DNA from 2 places in the Pseudomonas urethralis genome. Region 1 is predicted to be linked to the other one. Evidence: riboswitches for the same ligand, from Rfam matches in the RefSeq annotation. Region 1 holds a riboswitch; the other holds the start of a gene.

Region 1 (3,399 bases):
CCGTCACCGTGACCCGTATGCCGGCTCGTACCGCTTCCACCTCGGCCTGGACACGCCGAACGATGACGGTTGCTACATCGATGTGGACGGCGAGAAATACTCCTGGCGCGATGGCGAGGGCGTGGTTTTCGACGAAACGTACATCCACTACGCCGCCAATACCACCGAGCACAACCGCATCATCCTGTTCTGCGACATCGAGCGCCCGCTGAAATACCGCTGGGCCACCGCGTTCAACCGCTGGTTCAGCCGCAACGTCATGGCCGCCGCCGCTGCGCCCAACGACGCCGGCGACAAGACCGGTGGCATCAACCGCCTGTTCACCCGCATCTACAAGATCCGCGAGCGTGGCAAGGCGCTGAAGAAGCGCAACCGCATGCGCTACTACCTGGAGAAGTGGCTGGTGGTCGCGGCCCTGGTGCTGGTGTTCGTCTATATCTGACCGGCACGTTGGCCATTGCAGAAGCGGCCTTGTCTGGCCGCTTCAATCCTGGCCAGCACTAAAGTACAAGTCTCGCTTCCCAGGCTTCGACTAGCATGAAAGCTCCACTCGCAACCTTACCAAGGTGAAGACGATGAGCATGATGGACTGGGACGCCTACCGTAAGCAGTTGATGGCCGGCATCGGCGATCTCAAGCAATTGTCCCCCGACACCGTGGCCGGCTACATGACCGCCAGCGGCGCGGGCGCCAAGACCAACCACCTGGACGCCAAGACCCGCGAACTGATCTCCCTGGCCGTGGCCGTCACCACCCGCTGCGACGGCTGCATCGCCGTGCACTCGCAACAGGCCGTCAAGCACGGCGCCACCCGTGAGGAGATCGCCGAGGCGCTGGGTGTGGCCGTGGCGATGAACGCCGGGGCCGCGCTGGTCTACTCGGCCCGCGCCCTGGATGCGCTGGGCAAGGCCAACGGCTGAAGCCAAACGGCGTCGCCGCCCTTGCGCGACGGCGCCGCGCCACCCAGACTTGGCGGCCTAGCCATTGCAGGAACCGCCATGATCCACATTCGCCCCATGACGCCCGACGATTTCGAGCGTTTCTGGCCGACCTTCCAGGCCATCGTCCAGGCCCGCGAAACCTACGCCTTCGACCCCGAGCTGAACGTCGAGCAGGCCCGCCAGCTGTGGCTGCAACTGCCGCTGCACACGCTGGTGGCCGAAGAGGATGGCGAGCTGCTCGGTTCCTACTACCTCAAGGCCAACGCCGCCGGCCCCGGCGCCCATGTCGGCAACTGCGGCTACATGGTCTGCGACGCTGCACGTGGCCGTGGTGTGGCCCGGCTGATGTGCGAGCACTCGCAGAAGCTGGCACGCCAGGAGGGCTTCCTGGCGTTGCAGTTCAATTCGGTGGTGGCGAGCAACGAGGTGGCGGTGGCGCTGTGGACCCGGCTGGGCTTCGAGACCGTGGGCCGCCTGCCCAAGGCCTATCGCCACGCCCGCCTGGGGTTGGTCGACTGCCTGGTGATGTACAAGTGGCTGGCCGATGAGCCAGTGGTGGAGAAGCCTCCCCTGCTCATCGGGCGCAAGAACATCGAGGCACGGGTGTCACGCCGCCGCGGGCGCTGACACGCGCATTTGACGCGCTGACCATTCGATGGTCAGATGCGCGCCAGTTTCAGGTGTCCTGCGCCGCCGTGCGCAGGGTGAAACGGGAAGCCGGTGCGTCGTGGTTCACGACAAGTCCGGCGCTGCCCCCGCAACGGTAAGCGAGCGATGCCTTCGACACACCACTGTGCGCCAGCATGGGAAGGTGAAGGCCTCACGACCCTCGCAAGCCCGGAGACCGGCCTGAAGCTTCACTTGGCAACCCGCGGTGGGCGGGCGCAGGCCGGTATCCGCGTGCGCCTGCGTACGGGGTGCGCCTTTGCGTGTTTTCCACCGGGATCCATTCATTCCTGCAGCAGTGGAACGACATGTCCCGATTCTTCAAGCTTCACCCCCTGGCGGCCTGCCTGGCCGTTACCCTGCCGGCCCTGGCCGACGAACCTGTGCTGAGCCTCCCCTCCACGGCCATCACCGATACCCGTGACCCAAAGCACGTCGACCTGGCCACGCCGACCGAGGCCGGTTCACGGCTGCACCTCAGTGCCCTGGAAACGCCAGCCAGCACCAGCAGCATCACGGCCGAACAGATCGAGCAACGCAACAACCTCACCGTGCAGGACGCCGTGACCCGCTCCCCCGGCATCACCTTCATCGGCAACCCCGGCGATGGCGGCACCGGCCTGTCGGCGCGCGGCTTCACCGGCCATGGCTCGGTGATGACCCTGTTCGACGGTGCGCGCCTGTATACCGGGGCCGGCACCCAGACCTTCCCGGTAGACCCGTGGATGGTCGAGCAGGTCGACGTGATCCGCGGCCCGGCTTCGGTGCTGTATGGCGAAGGCGCGACCGGCGCGGTGATCAACGTGATCCCGAAAAAGCCGTTCACCGGCGACATCCACAACCGCCTGCGCCTGGGCTACGGCTCATGGGACCGCCAGCAGCTTGGCCTGGACACCGGCGGCAGCCTCAGCGAACGCCTGAGCTACCGCCTGACCCTGAACCAGCAGGCCGGCAACGGCTGGGTCGACCGCACCGATTCGCGCAGCCTGGCCCTCAGTGCCGCGCTGCGCTTCGATGCCAACGACGACCTGAGCTTCACCCTCGCCCACGAGCGTGGCGACGCCCAGCCGGCCAACTACTACGGCACGCCACTGATCGACGGCCATTACCGCAGCAGCCTGCGCAAGAAGAACTACAACGTCCAGAACGATGTGCAGCGCTACCACGACGAGTGGACCCGTTTCACCACCGACTGGGCGATCAACGACCAGCTCAGCGCCAGCAACCAGCTCTACTACATCAAGAGCCGCCGCCACTGGCGCAATGCCGAGAACTACCGCTGGGACACCGACCGCGAGCAGCTGGAGCGCCAGAGCTTCCTGCAGATCAGGCACAACCAGGAGCAGATAGGCGACCGCCAGACCTTCACCTTCGATCACAGCCTGTTCGGCCTGGCCAGCAAGACGCTGGTCGGTGTCGAGTACAACAAGGTGCGCTTCAACGTCGACAGCAACCGGCCGTACAACGACGTGGGCGGCGACTACATCGACCCGTGGCAGCCGACCCCGGGCGGGTTCCACAGCGACTCGCCAACCCGCCCGCAGACGCTGTCCACCACCCACACCTTCGCCCTGTTCGCCGAGAACCGTCTGCAGCTGACCGAGCGCCTGTCGCTGGTGACCGGCGTGCGCCGCGACCAGAACCACATTGATCGCGACAACCTGGTCGATGGCAGCCGTAGCGACCGCAGCCTGCAAGGCGGCAACTGGCGGGCCGGGCTGGTGTTTGCGCTCACCGACGAGCTGTCGCTTTATGGCCAGTTCTCCACCAGCGAGGATGGCGTGGATAACCT
Region 2 (3,399 bases), on a different contig from region 1:
AGCTGCACGCCCCGCGTTGCCAGTTCGACCAGCTGCTCGACGCCGTAGCGCCAATAGCCGACGCCACCGTGCAGCGACACCAGGATTACCTTGGCATGGCGCAGGACCTCGTCGACATACAAGTCGACCGAGGCATGGTTCTGCACCTGCATCGGGTTGGCCAGGCGCAGGCTGGGGAAATCGTCTGGCAGCTGCTCGGCGGTTTCGGCAAGCAGTGCCAGGTGCGAGTCGCCGCTGCAGAGGATCACCAGGTCGGCGGGCGTCTGGCCGAGGTCGGCGATGCTGTCGTCTGGCACGAAGCCGCCGGGCTGGGTCCGCAGCAGGTGCATGGGTCAGGCGCCCAGGGCCTGGCGCAGGCGCGCTTCCAGTTGTGGGGCATCGAGGTCCTGGCCAATCAGCACCAGGCGGGTGATGCGGGGCTCGTCGGCGCGCCAGGCGCGGTCGAAGTGCTTGTCGAAACGGGTGCCCACGCCCTGTACCAACAGGCGCATCGGCTTGCCGGGGATGGCCGCGAAGCCTTTGGCGCGCAGGATGCCGAATTCCACCACCAGCTGGGTCAGGGCATCGAGCAGCAGGCTTTCGTCAGCTTCGGGCAGGTCGATGGAGATCGAGTCGAAGGCATCGTGGTCGTGATCGTCATGATCGTCGCCGTCATGGTGGGCGTCGTGGTGGGTGCGACGGCCATCGATGTGCGCCTCGGACTCCGCCCCCACGCCCAACAGCACTTCCAGCGGCAGTCGGCCGCTGCTGGCTTCGATTACCTTGACGGCTGGCGGCAGCTCCTCGGCCACTTCGGCACGCACCTTGGCCAGGCCTTCGGCGTCGATCAGGTCAGCCTTGTTCAACACCACCAGGTCGGCACTGGCCAGCTGGTCGGCGAACAGTTCGTGCAGTGGCGATTCGTGATCAAGGTTGGGATCAAGCTTGCGTTGCGCGTCGACCTGCTCCGGGTAGGCGGCGAAGGTGCCGGCGGCCACGGCCGGGCTGTCGACCACGGTAATGACCGCATCGACGGTGCAGGCGTTGCGGATTTCCGGCCACTGGAAGGCTTGCACCAGGGGCTTGGGCAGTGCCAGGCCGCTGGTTTCGATGAGGATGTGGTCGAGGTCGCCACGGCGTGCGACCAGTTCGCGCATCACCGGGAAGAATTCTTCCTGCACGGTGCAGCACAGGCAGCCGTTGGCGAGTTCATAGACGCGGCCGCTGGTTTCTTCCTCGGTGCAGCCGATGCTGCATTGCTTGAGGATTTCGCCGTCGATGCCAAGCTCGCCGAATTCGTTGACGATGACCGCGATGCGGCGGCCTTGGGCGTTGTCGAGCATGTGGCGGAGCAAGGTGGTCTTGCCCGAGCCGAGAAAGCCGGTAACGATGGTGACGGGGAGCTTGGCCAGTGTTTTCATGTCGCGTTGCCCTTGGCAGGTTGGTGCGGGCACACGGGACGAAAGCCGCAGGCCAGGCCGGCCGGGCTCGTTCGCCACCGGATCACCCCGCCCGGTTGAAAGTCGAAATCGTCTCGAGGCAGGTCTCCTGGCTTGCACCGTTCCAGTGCATCAAGCAGCTGGCGGGGTGACGCCTTCCCGCGCGTTGGCGCAGTGGCTGTGTCGACCCATTGTCGGTGCCTACAGTTGCGGGGGCAGCCGCGGCTTGTACCGCGTTCCCGTCTTAGCTTCGGCAGTGCCGAAGAACCTCGAAGTCGCAAGGCTACGCGGGGGGTGGCGGGTGGTCAACTGTTGCCATCCCGTCCACAAAGCCCATCGGTCAGCTTTTGCTCTTGCTCTTGCTCTTGCTCTTGCTCTTGCTTTTGCTTTTGCTTTTAAGCGCGCGGTAGCTCAGGCGACGCAGAGTGCGACTTCAGGAGGCCGAACGCAGGCGTCTGGAGGGCCAGGGTGCGCAGCACCCCTTCGGCGTAGCCGAAGGCGCGAGATGTAGACTTGCGCAGCAAGTCGTAGGCCGCGCGGGCCCGGAAGGCGCCGGAGTGAGGGGACCCCGGAGCGAAGCGCAGGGGCCGGATGATGGGAGCGGGGGTTTTTGCCTACTTTTTGCCCAGTCAAAAAGTAGGTCGCCGTAAAGGCGAAAAGCTGATTCAGCGCCACCATGGCAAATGAATGTTGACTTGATTTGAAAGCCCACTTCCAAAAGCCAAAAGCCAAAAGCCAAAAGCCAAAAGCCAAAAGCCAAAAGCTGGACAGCGATGGTTTTGATTGAGTCGAGTGCATTCATTGGCGGTGGCGACGCACAGTCACCTTTCCGCCCTTACGGCGGGTCACTTTTTGTCAAACGCGACAAAAAGTAACCAAAAAACGCTGGCTCCCATCATCCGGCCCCTCCGCTGCGCTCCGGGGTCCCCTCACTCCGGCGCCCTCCGGGCCCGCGCGGCCTACGACTTGCTGCGCAAGTCTACATCTCGCGCCTTCGGCTGCGCCGAAGGGGTGCTGCGCACCCTGGCCCTCCAGACGCCTGCGTTCGGCCTCCTGAAGTCGCATTCCGCGTTTGCTGAACTACCGCGCGCTTAGAAGCAAAAGCAGAGCAAGAGCAAGAGCAAGAGCAAGAGCAAGCATTGCATCTGCATGACATTTGACGTCTCCCTCGCCCCGTGCTCTCCTTACGCCTTGCGTCAGGTGCCCCCAAGCGGGGGTGAAACGGGAAATCGGTGCGTCGCAGGCCCTTCAGGGCCGGGCAAAGCCGGTGCTGCCCCCGCAACGGTAAGCGAGCGAAGCGTCCAGACCACTGTGCCACGCAGTCCGGCATGGGAAGGTGATGCCTTTCAAGGAGCCCAACTCCTCCTCGCAAGCCCGGAGACCGGCCTGTCGTCCATGAACACCCCGCGGTGGGCGGGCGCTGTCGCATCTCCTCGGGCGCCTTGCCCCCGGGACTGCCGCGCTTGTCCGTTGCCCTTACAAAAAAGCAGAGGATCGCGTCATGCCCATCACCAACGCCAAACATGGCATCGCCACCCCCATCACCCTCAGCCAGCGCGTGGTCATCGCCGTCGGTGCCAGCCTGCTCGGCCTGTGCCTGGTCTACTTCGCCGGGTTCTCGCACATCGAAGCCGTGCACAACGCCGCGCACGACACGCGCCATAGCGCCGCCTTCCCCTGCCACTGAGGCTGCCATGATCAAGCGTATTGCCCGCACAGCCGGGTTCAGCGGCCTGCTCGCTGCCCTCTTGCTGACCCTCCTGCAAAGCTTTTGGGTCGCACCGTTGATCCTTGAGGCGGAAACCTACGAAGCGGCCAGCCCGGCAGCCGCGCACCACAGCCACGGCGAAGAAGCTGGCGCTGGCCACACCCATGGCGAAGAAGCCTGGTCGCCAGAAGATGGCTGGCAGCGCACCCTCTCGACCACTGGCGGCAATCTGGTGGTTGCCGTCGGCTTCGCCCTGATCCTCGCCGCCCTCTA

Evidence for each region. Region 1 has a riboswitch for cobalamin ahead of L6D64_RS05080 (TonB-dependent receptor). Riboswitches for the same ligand answer to the same signal wherever they lie in the genome.
Region 2: it holds a riboswitch for cobalamin, as region 1 does, so the genes downstream of both, cobW (cobalamin biosynthesis protein CobW) here and L6D64_RS05080 (TonB-dependent receptor) in region 1, are expected to answer to the same signal.

The regions. Positions count from the first base shown of each region.
Region 1 is NZ_BQIJ01000002.1:487,691-491,089, reverse strand. It holds gene lpxO (lipid A hydroxylase LpxO) at 1-442, shown strand, start outside; gene L6D64_RS05090 (carboxymuconolactone decarboxylase family protein) at 576-920, shown strand; gene L6D64_RS05085 (GNAT family N-acetyltransferase) at 999-1,568, shown strand; cobalamin riboswitch at 1,603-1,808, shown strand; gene L6D64_RS05080 (TonB-dependent receptor) at 1,916-3,399, shown strand, end outside.
Region 2 is NZ_BQIJ01000004.1:246,878-250,276, forward strand. It holds gene cobN (cobaltochelatase subunit CobN) at 1-329, opposite strand, end outside; gene cobW (cobalamin biosynthesis protein CobW) at 333-1,400, opposite strand; cobalamin riboswitch at 1,501-1,705, opposite strand; cobalamin riboswitch at 2,600-2,822, shown strand; gene L6D64_RS08930 (CbtB domain-containing protein) at 2,920-3,105, shown strand; gene L6D64_RS08935 (CbtA family protein) at 3,113-3,399, shown strand, end outside.